Collimonas fungivorans Ter331: one gene and its partners. The protein of the gene in region 1 binds, or shares a complex with, the protein of each later gene. Links are inferred from orthologs where the notes say so. Each region holds a gene or a part of one and is shown in the gene's direction. Other genes may lie near its edges.

Region 1 (3,819 bases):
CTCGAAACACTGCGGCCGCAGCTGATACGGTTCGCTGCGCTGCAGTTGCGCAATGACGCCCTGGCCGAAGATGCTGTCTCGGAAACTATACTTGCGGTGCTGGAGCATCCTGACCGTTTCCAGGAACAGTCCTCGTTCAAGACCTATGTCATCGGCATCCTCAAGCACAAATTGCTGGACCAGCTGCGGCGCGGCAAGCGCGAAGTGCAGCTGAATATCGACGAAGATGCGGACCGCAGCGACGCCGACATGATCGACGCCTTGTTCACGTCGAAAGGACATGCGGTAGAAGCCGCGCCCAGCTGGGGCAATCCCGACCAGGCGCTGGAGCGCAAGGAGTTTTTCGATATCCTGCAATTATGCATCGACAAGCTGCCTGCCAAAACTGGGCGCATTTTCATGATGCGGGAATGGCTGGAACTGGATACGGAGGCGATTTGCAAGGAACTGGAAATTACCGCCGCCAATGCCTGGGTGCTGCTGTACCGGGCGCGCGCCCGGTTGCGCGAATGTTTGCAGCTAAACTGGTTCGGCACGCAGGCTTGAATCAGCGGCTTTCATACACAATGTAAGATAATTCCAGTTTTATTGTAAGTATTGCATCCGTGATGCGACTAACCATGAATACCGAAATATCCGCCCAGCCAGTTACTTTATTTTATGCCATATAAGCGCCTGATCCCACATTGCCGCGATACCCAGCAACTCCTGTCGCAGGCGCAGGACAGCAATCTGCCGCCGCTGACCCGGGCGCGGGTGCGTGTGCACCTGTGGACCTGCACGGCTTGCACCCGGTTTTCGCAGCAGCTGGCTTTCATGCGGCAGGCGATGCAGCAGCTGGGCAAGGATTAACCTCTGGCTGCAAAAAAAGGAGGGCTTTCCTTTACAATGCGCCATTCCTTACCTATTGCCCTACCCATGATTGTTCTCGGCGTTGAATCTTCCTGTGACGAAACCGGCCTCGCGCTCTACGATACCGAGCGCGGCTTGCTGGCGCACGCCCTCTATTCGCAAGTGGCGATGCATGAACAATACGGCGGCGTGGTGCCGGAGCTGGCTTCGCGCGACCATATCCGGCGCGCCATTCCTTTACTGCAACAGGTATTGGCTGAAAGCGGCATCGCGCGGCAAGACATCGACGCCATCGCCTATACCCAGGGACCGGGGCTGGCGGGAGCGCTGCTGGTAGGCGCGTCGGTTGCCTGCGGCCTCGGTCTGGCGCTGGACAAGCCGATGCTGGGTGTGCATCACCTGGAAGGACATTTGTTGTCGCCGCTGCTGGCCAGCGATCCCCCCAGCTTTCCGTTTGTCGCCTTGCTGGTGTCGGGTGGCCATACCCAGCTGATGCGGGTCGACGGCGTCGGCCAATACAGTTTGCTGGGCGAAACGCTGGACGACGCCGCCGGCGAAGCGTTCGACAAATCGGCCAAGCTGCTTGGACTCGGTTATCCCGGCGGACCGGCGATTTCGCGCCTGGCCGAATTCGGCGACCCTTCGGTATACCAGTTGCCGCGGCCCATGCTGCATTCGAAAAACCTGGATTTCAGCTTCTCTGGCCTGAAAACGGCAGTGTTGACCCTTGTCAAAAAGCATACGACCAATATCTGCGAACAAGACAAGGCCAATATCGCCCGCGCCTTCGTCGATGCGCTGGTTGAGGTGCTGCTGGCTAAATGCCTGGCTGCGCTGAAACAGACCGGCCTCAAGCGCCTGGTGATCGCCGGCGGAGTAGGCGCCAACCAGCAATTGCGTAGCGCCCTCAATGCGGCGGCGGAGAAGCGGCGCTTCAGGGTGTATTACCCGGAACTGGAGTTTTGCACCGATAATGGCGCCATGATTGCCTTTGCCGGCGCGATGCGCTTGCAAATCAATCCGCAGGCGGCGCAGCGTAGCTATGCGTTCAATGTACGGCCGCGCTGGCCGCTGAATGAAGTAGAGCTCATTTCATAAATATTCGTGAGTGCGAACGCGGCTATTTGGGAGGTAGTGCAAGGCGCGTCGCGCAGCCAAGGGTGGGTTCCCTTGGCAAGCGGCGCAACGCAGCAATACGCCCAAATAGCCCGTTCCCGAAGGGTTCTTGCCAGAAGAGGCGCTGGCCGCGTTGCACTCCTTGCCGATAGCACCGCTATCGGACGCGTCGCGCGCCTTGCCAGCGCCTCTTCTGGCAAGAACGCATCTCACGAATATTTATGAAATGAGCTCTGGGTATCTGAGCAAATTCCCGGCTAGGCGTATAATGCGCGACTGTGGTACAAAACATGTCGGCAATGATGTCAAAGTGGTAACCCGGCTTGCAGTGCCTGTTATGGCACTTCCACAATCATTTGGTTCGCATGGTGGCGCTGTGGCTTGCCTTGGCAAGCACTGGTCGTCAGCAATGGGCCGACACGAAATTCACGATTCAATTGAGAGCAAATAGTGCCTTTGTTTGAGTGCATCCTGCACCAAAGGCCGCCAACTACCATGTCCGATATTCAACCTGAGATTCAGTCCGAGATTCAGTCTGAGATGCAAGCTGATCCAGCAGTGCCAACCACACCCACCGTCCGTTTCGCAGATTTCGGGCTGTCCCCGGATATCCTGCGGGCATTGAACGATCAGGGTTATGTCCATCCCACGCCGATCCAGGCGGAAGCCATCCCGGTGGTGCTGCAGGGACGCGACGTGATGGGGGCGGCGCAAACGGGAACCGGCAAGACAGCCGGTTTTTCCTTGCCTATCATCCAGCTGCTGCTGGCGCATGCCAATACCAGCGCCTCGCCGGCGCGGCATCCGGTGCGCGCCCTGATCCTGACGCCGACGCGTGAACTGGCCGACCAGGTCGCGGAAAACGTCAAAGCCTATTGTCGGCATACCCCCCTGCGTTCGACCGTGGTGTTCGGCGGCGTCGATATCGCGCCGCAAACCGCAGCCTTGCGTTCCGGCATCGAGATCGTGATTGCGACGCCGGGCCGCCTGCTGGACCACGTGCAGCAAAAGACCCTGAACCTGTCGCAGACGCAAATCCTGGTGATGGACGAAGCCGACCGCATGCTGGACATGGGTTTCCTGCCAGACCTGCAGCGCATCATCAACCTGTTGCCGAAAGAGCGGCAGAACCTGATGTTCTCCGCCACGTTCTCGGGCGAGATCAAGAAGCTGGCGGCGACTTTCCTCAAGAACCCGGTGACGATCGAAGTGGCGCGCAGCAACGCCACCGCCGACAACGTGACGCAGACCATGTACCACGTCAATGAGCAGACCAAGGCTGAGGCGGTGTCGTACATCATCCGCGAACGCAACCTGAAGCAGGTCATCGTTTTCTCGAATACCAAGATCGGCGCATCGAAACTGGCCCGTCACCTGGAAAACGAAGGCGTCAACGCCTCGGCGATCCATGGCGACAAGACGCAAAATGAGCGCATGGCGGCGCTGGAAGCATTCAAGCGGGGCGAAATCGAAGTGCTGGTGGCAACTGACGTCGCCGCGCGCGGCCTGGATATCGCCGAACTGCCGTGCGTGATCAATTTTGATTTGCCGTACAACGCAGAAGACTATGTGCACCGTATCGGCCGCACCGGCCGCGCCGGCGCTTCCGGCGATGCGATTTCCCTATATGCCGACAAGGACGAACGCTTGCTGGTCGACATCGAAAAGATGATCAAGTACAAGTTCGTGCGCGCCGAGCTGACCGGATTTGTCGCCAAGCCCGCAAGCGCCGAACGCGAGCGTTCTTCCGGACGCGGCGCCGATGCGCGCAACGGCCGTGGCGAACGTGGCGAGGGGCGCGCCCCTGCGTCCGACCGCAGCACGCAGCATACACGCAGCGCCTACACTTCG
Region 2 (3,593 bases), 2.9 Mb from region 1 along the record:
TACAGCTTGTCCGGATTGCCGCTGCCGGAAGTCGCGGGCGCGGTCTTGTCGCGGCTCGGCAACGCCGCATTGGCGCTGGGCTTGCTGCTGGTGGGAGCCGGCCTGCGCCTGAGCGGCGTGCAGCGGGCCAAGGCGCTGGCCGGGTATTTCCTGGCGATCAAGCTGCTGGCGCTGCCGGCCATGGCCTGGCTGCTGGGGCAGTGGCTGGGACTAGCGCCGTCGCAACTGCAGCTGGTGGTGCTGTTCTGCGCCCTGCCTACCGCCTCCAGCGCTTATATCCTGGCGGCCCGGATGGGCGGCAACGGTCCTCTGGTAGCGTTCATGATTTCCGCCGGCACCATGTTGTCGGCGCTGACTTTGCCATTCTGGCTGTGGGTGCTGCAGCACTAATCGATGCCGTGCTGCTGCAGCGCCCAGGCTACATGCTCGCGCACCAGCTCGGACGGATAGTCGCTGCGCTGCTGCAAGGCGGCAATGATCTCTGGCGAGCCGGCGCCTGCCGCTGCGGCATTACCAAGGCCGACCGCCATGTTGCGCAGCCAGCGCTGGTAACCGATGCGGCGGATCGGACTGCCTTCCATGCGACTGTTGAACTGCTCTTCGCTCCAGCCGAACAGCTCCACCAGCGTGGCTTGGTCAAGACCGTTGCGGACGTCGAAATCGCCCAGCGTCGACGGCTGCGCAAACTTGTTCCATGGACAAAACAGCTGGCAATCGTCGCAGCCGTAGACGCGGTTGCCGATCAGCGGCCGCAGTTCCACCGGGATGCTGCCCTTCAGCTCGATCGTCAGGTAAGAGATGCAGCGGCGGGCGTCGAGCCGGTAAGGGCCGACGATCGCCTGGGTCGGGCAGACATCGATGCAGGCGCTGCATTGCCCGCAATGCGAGCTGATGGCCTGGTCGACCGGCAATGGCAGGTCGGTCAGGATTTCGCCAAGGAAGAAAAACGAGCCGGCTTCGCGATTCAGCAGCAAGGTGTGCTTGCCGCGCCAGCCCAGGCCGGCCTTCTGCGCCAGGGCTACCTCCATCACCGGCGCCGAATCGGTAAACACGCGATAGCCGAATTCGCCGATTTCGCCCTTGATGCGGTCCGCCAGCTGCTGCAGACGCGAGCGCAGCACCTTGTGGTAATCGCGGCCGCGCGCATACAGCGAGATAGTGGCGCTGCCGGCGGCTGCCGGCGCCAGCCGCGCCTGCTCGCGCGGGCGCCAGCTGCCCTGGTCATCCTGATAGGCGCGCGGCAGGTAATCCATGCGCACCGCGATCGCCCGGATCGCGCCGGGCACCAGTTCGGCAGGCCGGGCGCGCTTCATTCCGTGCGCTGCCATATAATCCATCTCACCGTGATAGCCCAGCTCCAGCCATGCCTCGAAACCAGCCTCCTGCTGCGCCAGGTCGACATCGCTGATGCGGACATCGGCAAAACCAAGCTCCCGCCCCCAGGCTTTGATGGTGGTGGCTAGCGCGCTTAGATTTTGGTCGATTACTGCCATGGCTGGTGTGTTTCAGAAAGACTAGATACAAAGGACTATGTTACGAGATGCCGCATTTTACAACCCACCTGCATGACGAGGCCGGAACCAACGCGCTGGGCGCCGCCTTGGCCCGGGCTTTGCTGCCCGGACTGGCGATCCACCTGCACGGCGACCTGGGCGCCGGCAAGACCGCGCTGACCCGCGCCCTGCTGCATGCCGCCGGCCACCAGGGCCACGTCAAGAGCCCTACTTACACCTTGGTGGAACCTTATACGATCCAGATAGCCCAACAGGCGGTCGAAGTGATGCACTTCGATTTGTACCGGATGGCCAGCCCGGATGAATTCCTGGAAGCCGGTTTCCGCGAATACTTCAACCCCGACACCATCTGTATCGTCGAATGGCCGGAAAAGGCGGACACCGCGTTGCCGCCGCCCGACATCAGCGTATTACTGAGTGTTTCCGATGTTTCCGACAAGGGACGTGATGTAGAATTGCAGGCGTTATCTGATAAGGGTAGTCAATGTCTCGCTCGACTGAAATTTGCACCAAACCTCTAAAATCAAAAATCCGCCGCACCATCCTCAAGGCCGGCGGTACTTTGCTCATTTCAGTACTGGCGCCGCTGTCGGCGCGCGCCGCGCAGATTGTCGCGGTACGGGTCTGGCCGGCGGACGACTACACCCGCGTCACCCTGGAAAACGACGCCGAATTGAAAACCACCCATTTCCTGGTGCAGAACCCGGACCGCATGGTGGTCGACATCGAAGGCATCGAACTCAATCCGACCTTGAAGGAACTGGTCGCCAAGATCCAGCCTAACGATCCCTATATCAAGCAAGTCCGGGTCGGCCAGAACCGCCCGAATGTGGTGCGGCTGGTGTTCGACCTCAAGGAAGAAGTCAAGCCGCAGGTGTTTACCCTGGCGCCGGTAGGCGGTTACCAGCACCGGCTGGTGTTCGACCTGTATCCGGTCAATCCGCCCGACCCGATCCAGGCGATGATAGAAAAAGGCGAATGGCCGTCCGCCAACCCGGGAGAAATCGCGCCGCCGGTGGCGCAAACCAAACCAGAACAAAAACCGACGCCGCCGTTGCAGCCGCAGCCCGAGCAGCCACCGGTGGCCCGCATCGACCCGAAACCGGACCGCACCACGACCCTGACGCGCATGATCACGATCGCGCTCGATCCCGGCCACGGCGGTGAAGATCCCGGCGCCACCGGGCGCGGCGGCAACCGTGAAAAAGACGTCGTGCTGTCCATCGCCAAACGGCTCAAGGCCAAGATCGAGCAGCAGCCGAACATGCGGGTGATGCTGACGCGCGATGCCGATTTTTTCGTGCCGCTCGGAGTCCGTGTGCAAAAGGCCCGCAAGGTGCAGGCCGACCTGTTCGTCTCCATCCACGCCGACGCCTTTGTCACGCCAACCGCACGCGGCTCCTCGGTATTCGCCTTGTCAGAAAAGGGCGCCAGCTCCACCGCCGCGCGCTGGCTGGCCAACAAGGAAAACTCGGCCGACCTGATCGGCGGCATCAACATCAAGAGCCACGACCGCCAGCTGGCCAGCGTGCTGCTGGATCTGTCGACCACGGCGCAGATCAACGACAGCATGAAGCTCGGCAGCGCGGTGCTGAGCGAAATCGGCGGCATCAACAAGCTGCACAAGGGTGCGGTGGAACAAGCCGGTTTTGCGGTGCTGAAAGCGCCGGACATCCCGAGCATTCTGATTGAAACCGCCTTCATTTCGAACCCGGAAGAAGAAGCCAGGCTGACCGACAATGCCTACCAGGACCAGATGGCCGATGCGGTCCTGAAAGGCATCAAGAAGTATTTTGCCCACAATCCGCCGCTGGCGCGGAACCGCCTGACCTGATCCGGCAGGCTTGAAAACAACAAGGGCGCGCTGCAAAAGCTTGCAGCGCGCCCTTGTTTCATCCGGCGTCGGCAGTTATGCGCCGCCGCGCATTTTCTTGTAGAACTTCCACAAGCCGCCAAGCGCCACCGGCACCACCGCCGCGCCGACGCCGATCAGCACGATGGTGTTCAGGTGATCGCGGATGACCGGGATGTTGCCGAAGAAGTATCCGGCCGAGACCAGGCCGACCACCCAGATCAGGG
Region 3 (3,861 bases), 1.7 Mb from region 1 along the record:
GCTCGCCGAGCAGCTCCAGACCGCGCTGCCTTTGCTTGAACAGGAAATGCGGCAAGCAGCGCAGCAAGCCGATGCAAGATTGCGGCGCGCCAGCCTATTGTGCGGACTGGCGCTGGGCCTTAGTGCACTGGCCTTGGTGGTCGCCGTTGTGGCTTTGTCGAGCAGGGCCGCAGCCTAAGATAGGATGAAAGAATAATATGGATCGCTTGCAGTCAATGCGGGTATTTGCGAAGGTGGTGGAGCAAGGCAGCTTTGTCGCCGCGGCCCAGGTGCTGGACATGTCGAATGCGGTGGTCACGCGGCTGGTGGCCGATCTGGAAAACCATCTTGGGATCCGCCTGCTGCACCGTTCGACGCGCCGCATGGCGTTGACCGAGCCGGGCCAGGCCTACCTGGAGCGGGTGCGCCAGATCCTGGATGAAATCGACGAGGCGGAAGCCGCCGCTTCCGTATTGTCGACCAAGCCTGCAGGCACCTTGCACATCTATTCCCAGATCGGTTTCGGCCAGACCCAGCTGGCGCGCCTGCTGCCGCTGTATTCGAAACAGTATCCCGATGTGCGGCTGGACGTGACCTTGTCGGACCGCACCGTCGACCTGATCGAAGAGGGTTTCGACCTCGGCATCTTTTCAGTCAACCAGAAATTCGACGCCAGCATGGTGGCGCGCCAGCTTGGCATCGCCGAAGTGCTGCTGTGCGCCTCGCCGGCTTATATCGCCGAACATGGCGTGCCGCAGACGCCCGAGGAGCTGGCCCAGCATTCCTGCCTCAATTTTTCGATGGAACATTTGCGCCACCACTGGACTTTCCAGTCGGCCGAAGGCGCTTCGATTATTCCGATCACCAGCAAGGTCATGTCGAACAATACCGATTTGCTGCGCCAATGCTTGCTGGCGGGGATGGGCATCGCCATGCGCACCTCGTATACGCTGGGCGACGATATGGTGGCGGGACGGGTAGTGCGGGTGCTGCCCGACCACCAGATCAACAAGGTGGCGGTGCGCCTGGTCTACCCGAGCCGGCGCCTGCTGTCGGCCAAGGTGCGCAGTTTTGTCGATTTCATGATGGCGCAGTTTCCGCATCCGGATTGCGATCCGTGGCTGGCATCCTAGCCGTGGCTGGCATCCTAGATATCCGCCAGGCGCCGCAGTAAATTGGCTTCCAGCTGCCAATGGCGTCGCTCGGCGCTGCTCAAGGCTTCGGCCTGCAGTTCGGGCAGGTTCTTCTCCATCTGCGCCAGCAGGATTCTTTCAGCCAGGCGCAGGTCCATTTCAACCGGACCCAGGAACGCCACCACATCGCCGCGCTGTATCAGCAGGGTAGGGAAATTGTCGACATCCAGGTCGCCGACCAGCTCCGCCTGGTCTTCGATGTCGATCCAGACGAATTGCACTTGCGGGTGGCGTTGCGCCAGCGCCGTGAAATTAGCGAAATACTCCCGGCAGCTGCCGCACCAGGCTGCGCACAGGCAGGCTGCGACCCAGCCGTCGTCGGCCAGGGTGGCGGCAAGTTCCTGATGGTTGTCGTTATCGAGAGTGAGGATCAGCATTCGCGATATTTTACAGTGAGTGCGCCGGATTCTGCTTGAATACCCGTGGTTTCAGAGTTCGCGGGGTACTTGCGGCTGGATTGGTCCGCTCATTGGCCCACTCAATCGCGCGGAGTGCAGCCGAAGCAGCGTCGAGCGCGGTAAAATACGGCCCATGCAGACCATTCTTGCCATTGAAACATCTACCGAACTGGCCTCCGCCGCCTTGCTGCGCGACGGCCATGTGATTACCCGCGAATCGGCGGGCGTCCAGACTCATTCGCTTGCCATCCTGCCGATGGTGCAAGAGTTGCTGGCCGAGGCCGGCATCAGCCTGGCACAGTGCGATGCGCTGGCGTTCGGCGTCGGCCCCGGCTCCTTCACCGGCGTGCGCACCGCCTGCGGCATCGTGCAGGGACTGGCGTTCGGCGCCGACCTGCCGGTGCTGCCGGTGGTGACGCTGGCCGCCATGGCCCAGGCTTGCCGCGACCTGAATGGCGCCGGCGAAGTGCTGGCGGTGCTGGACGCGCGCATGGGCGAGGTCTACTGGGCCCAATATCGTTTCGCCGCCAATGCCTGGCAAGTGGTGGTCGAGCCGGTCCTGTCGGCGCCGTCGCAGGTAGCGCCTTTGCCGGTGCTGGGCGGCGTGCTGCAAGCCTGCGGCAACGGCCTGGCGGCCTACCCGGAAGCGTTTGCCGCGGCTCCGTACGCCGCCGCAGGCTTGCCGGCGGTGATGCCGAATGCGCGCCAGGTCGCTCAACTGGGCAGCGTGGCGCTGGCGCAGGGCGGCGGTTTGAGTGCGGTGGATGCGCAGCCTTTGTATTTGCGTAACAAGGTCGCGCTCACAACCGCCGAACGCGCCGCCAAGGTGAACACATGAACGCCAACGCCCAACCGAGGCCCGGCATGCGGCCGCTTGCATTTGCCGCCATGCGCATCGAAGACCTGGACGAAGTGGTGGCGATCGAAAAGGCCGTGTATTCGCATCCCTGGACCCATGGCAATTTTGTCGATTCGATCCAGAGCGGTTATCAATGCTGGGTACTGCGCGATGCGGAACAGGTACTGCTCGGCTATTTTTTCATGATGCAGGCGCTGGATGAAGCGCATCTGCTGAATATCAGCGTGCGCGAGGATGTGCAGCGGCAAGGCATCGGCAAGATGCTGCTCGACCAGGTGTGCATGCTGGCGCGCCGGCTGCAGATGCAATCGGTGCTGCTGGAAGTGCGGCCCTCGAATACGCGCGCGATTGCGATCTACCAGCGTTACGGTTTCGCCGAGATCGGCCGCCGCCGCGATTATTATCCGGCGGCTGGCGACAAGCGCGAAGAAGCCATCGTGATGAGGCTGCCTTTATGAGCGAGATGACCAGGCGTAGCGTTTTCCTCGACGAGATAGGCCTCGGCCCGCTGTGGCTGCGGCGCGATGGCGGCTTGGCGAGCGCCGAGCCGATCGAAGCCGACGACATGGCGCCCATGGAGGAAATTCCTGCAGCGGCACTGCACGGGCAACAGCCCGCACCGGTGGCGCATGCAGTGCAGGACAAGGCCGAGATCTCGGCCTGGGGCGACGACGAGCCCATATCCGCACCATCGGCAGCCGTCCATGCAGCGCAATCTCCGGCCGCCATGGACTGGACGCAATTGCAGGCGGCCGTGGCCGGCTGCACTGCTTGCGGACTTTGCCAGGGGCGCAAGAATACCGTGTTCGGCGTCGGCGACAGCAAGGCAAAATGGCTGTTTATCGGCGAGGGTCCGGGACGCAACGAGGATATCCAGGGCGAACCGTTTGTCGGCCCGGCCGGCAAGCTGCTCGACAATATCCTGCTGGCGATGGGCCTGAAGCGCGGCGACAACGCCTACATCGCGAATATCGTCAAATGCCGGCCCACCGACGGCACCGGCCGCGACCGTCCGCCGGCGGCAGACGAAGTGGCGGCTTGCATGCCGTATCTGCAGCGCCAGATCGAGCTGATACAGCCCACCATCCTGGTTGCGCTGGGCAAGACCGCAGCCTTGTCGCTGCTCGGGCTGGATGCGGCGACGCCGGTGTCGAAACTGCGCGGCACCGTACATCGCTACGCCGACCGTCCGCTGGTGGTGACTTATCACCCGGCTTACCTGCTGCGCCAGCTGGGCGACAAAGGCAAGGTCTGGAGCGACCTGTGCCTGGCCATGAGCGCCTATGCCAACGCTGCCGAATAACCCTGTAGTGCAGACCGACCTGCAGACCTGCCAGCAACAGTTTCACCAGCGCTGGAATCATCTGTCCGATCCTCACGTCAGGGCGTTGGCCTGGCTGCTGGATGCGCCCGACCTGCTGGATCCCCTGGC

What was found. Proteins that work in one complex are often made in the same cells at the same time.
Region 2: the proteins of tsaD (region 1) and tsaE are in contact, whole or in part, in a crystal structure (PDB 6N9A), measured with the Thermotoga maritima proteins. The link is inferred for Collimonas fungivorans Ter331 from one-to-one orthologs. Residues at the interface, in WP_004082750.1 of Thermotoga maritima: Cys10, Asp11, Arg49, His50, Leu82, Gly84, Gly135, Gly136, Glu154, Thr155, Leu156, Asp157, Asp158, Ser159, Glu162, Asp165, Lys166, Arg169, Leu170, Tyr175, Lys213, Thr214, Leu217, Tyr218, Gln221, Arg222, Asn324; in WP_004082108.1 of Thermotoga maritima: Leu37, Gly38, Lys46, Lys57, Val59, Lys60, Ser61, Thr63, Phe64, Thr65, Leu66, Met67, Val69, Pro71, Tyr82, Arg83, Leu84, Asp86, Asp88, Phe89, Asp93, Ile128, Asp130, Glu131, Arg134.
Region 3: the proteins of tsaD (region 1) and tsaB are in contact, whole or in part, in a solved structure (PDB 4WQ4), measured with the Escherichia coli proteins. The link is inferred for Collimonas fungivorans Ter331 from one-to-one orthologs.

The regions. Positions count from the first base shown.
Region 1 is NC_015856.1:1,210,511-1,214,329, forward strand. Bases 1-2,934 are described here. They hold tsaD (tRNA (adenosine(37)-N6)-threonylcarbamoyltransferase complex transferase subunit TsaD), read left to right. Parts: upstream 1-918; coding sequence 919-1,950; downstream 1,951-2,934. Other genes in these bases: CFU_RS05365 (sigma-70 family RNA polymerase sigma factor), read left to right, coding at 1-546; CFU_RS05370 (zf-HC2 domain-containing protein), read left to right, coding at 661-852; CFU_RS05380 (DEAD/DEAH box helicase), read left to right, coding at 2,509-2,934. In the rest of the region: more of CFU_RS05380, read left to right, coding at 2,935-3,819.
Region 2 is NC_015856.1:4,158,152-4,161,744, forward strand. What follows is about bases 580-3,287. They hold tsaE (tRNA (adenosine(37)-N6)-threonylcarbamoyltransferase complex ATPase subunit type 1 TsaE), read left to right. Parts: upstream 580-1,540; coding sequence 1,541-2,035; downstream 2,036-3,287. Other genes in these bases: queG (tRNA epoxyqueuosine(34) reductase QueG), read right to left, coding at 580-1,493; CFU_RS18555 (N-acetylmuramoyl-L-alanine amidase), read left to right, coding at 1,999-3,287. In the rest of the region: CFU_RS18540 (AEC family transporter), read left to right, coding at 1-390; more of queG, read right to left, coding at 387-579; more of CFU_RS18555, read left to right, coding at 3,288-3,348; CFU_RS18560 (VTT domain-containing protein), read right to left, coding at 3,424-3,593. UniProt on the Escherichia coli protein: Required for the formation of a threonylcarbamoyl group on adenosine at position 37 (t(6)A37) in tRNAs that read codons beginning with adenine.
Region 3 is NC_015856.1:2,892,568-2,896,428, reverse strand. What follows is about bases 580-3,555. They hold tsaB (tRNA (adenosine(37)-N6)-threonylcarbamoyltransferase complex dimerization subunit type 1 TsaB), read left to right. Parts: upstream 580-1,703; coding sequence 1,704-2,408; downstream 2,409-3,555. Other genes in these bases: CFU_RS12520 (uracil-DNA glycosylase), read left to right, coding at 2,884-3,555; rimI (ribosomal protein S18-alanine N-acetyltransferase), read left to right, coding at 2,405-2,887; CFU_RS12535 (thioredoxin family protein), read right to left, coding at 1,127-1,549; CFU_RS12540 (LysR family transcriptional regulator), read left to right, coding at 580-1,112. In the rest of the region: CFU_RS12545 (hypothetical protein), read left to right, coding at 1-178; more of CFU_RS12540, read left to right, coding at 198-579; more of CFU_RS12520, read left to right, coding at 3,556-3,732; CFU_RS12515 (DUF1853 family protein), read left to right, coding at 3,713-3,861. UniProt on the Escherichia coli protein: Required for the formation of a threonylcarbamoyl group on adenosine at position 37 (t(6)A37) in tRNAs that read codons beginning with adenine.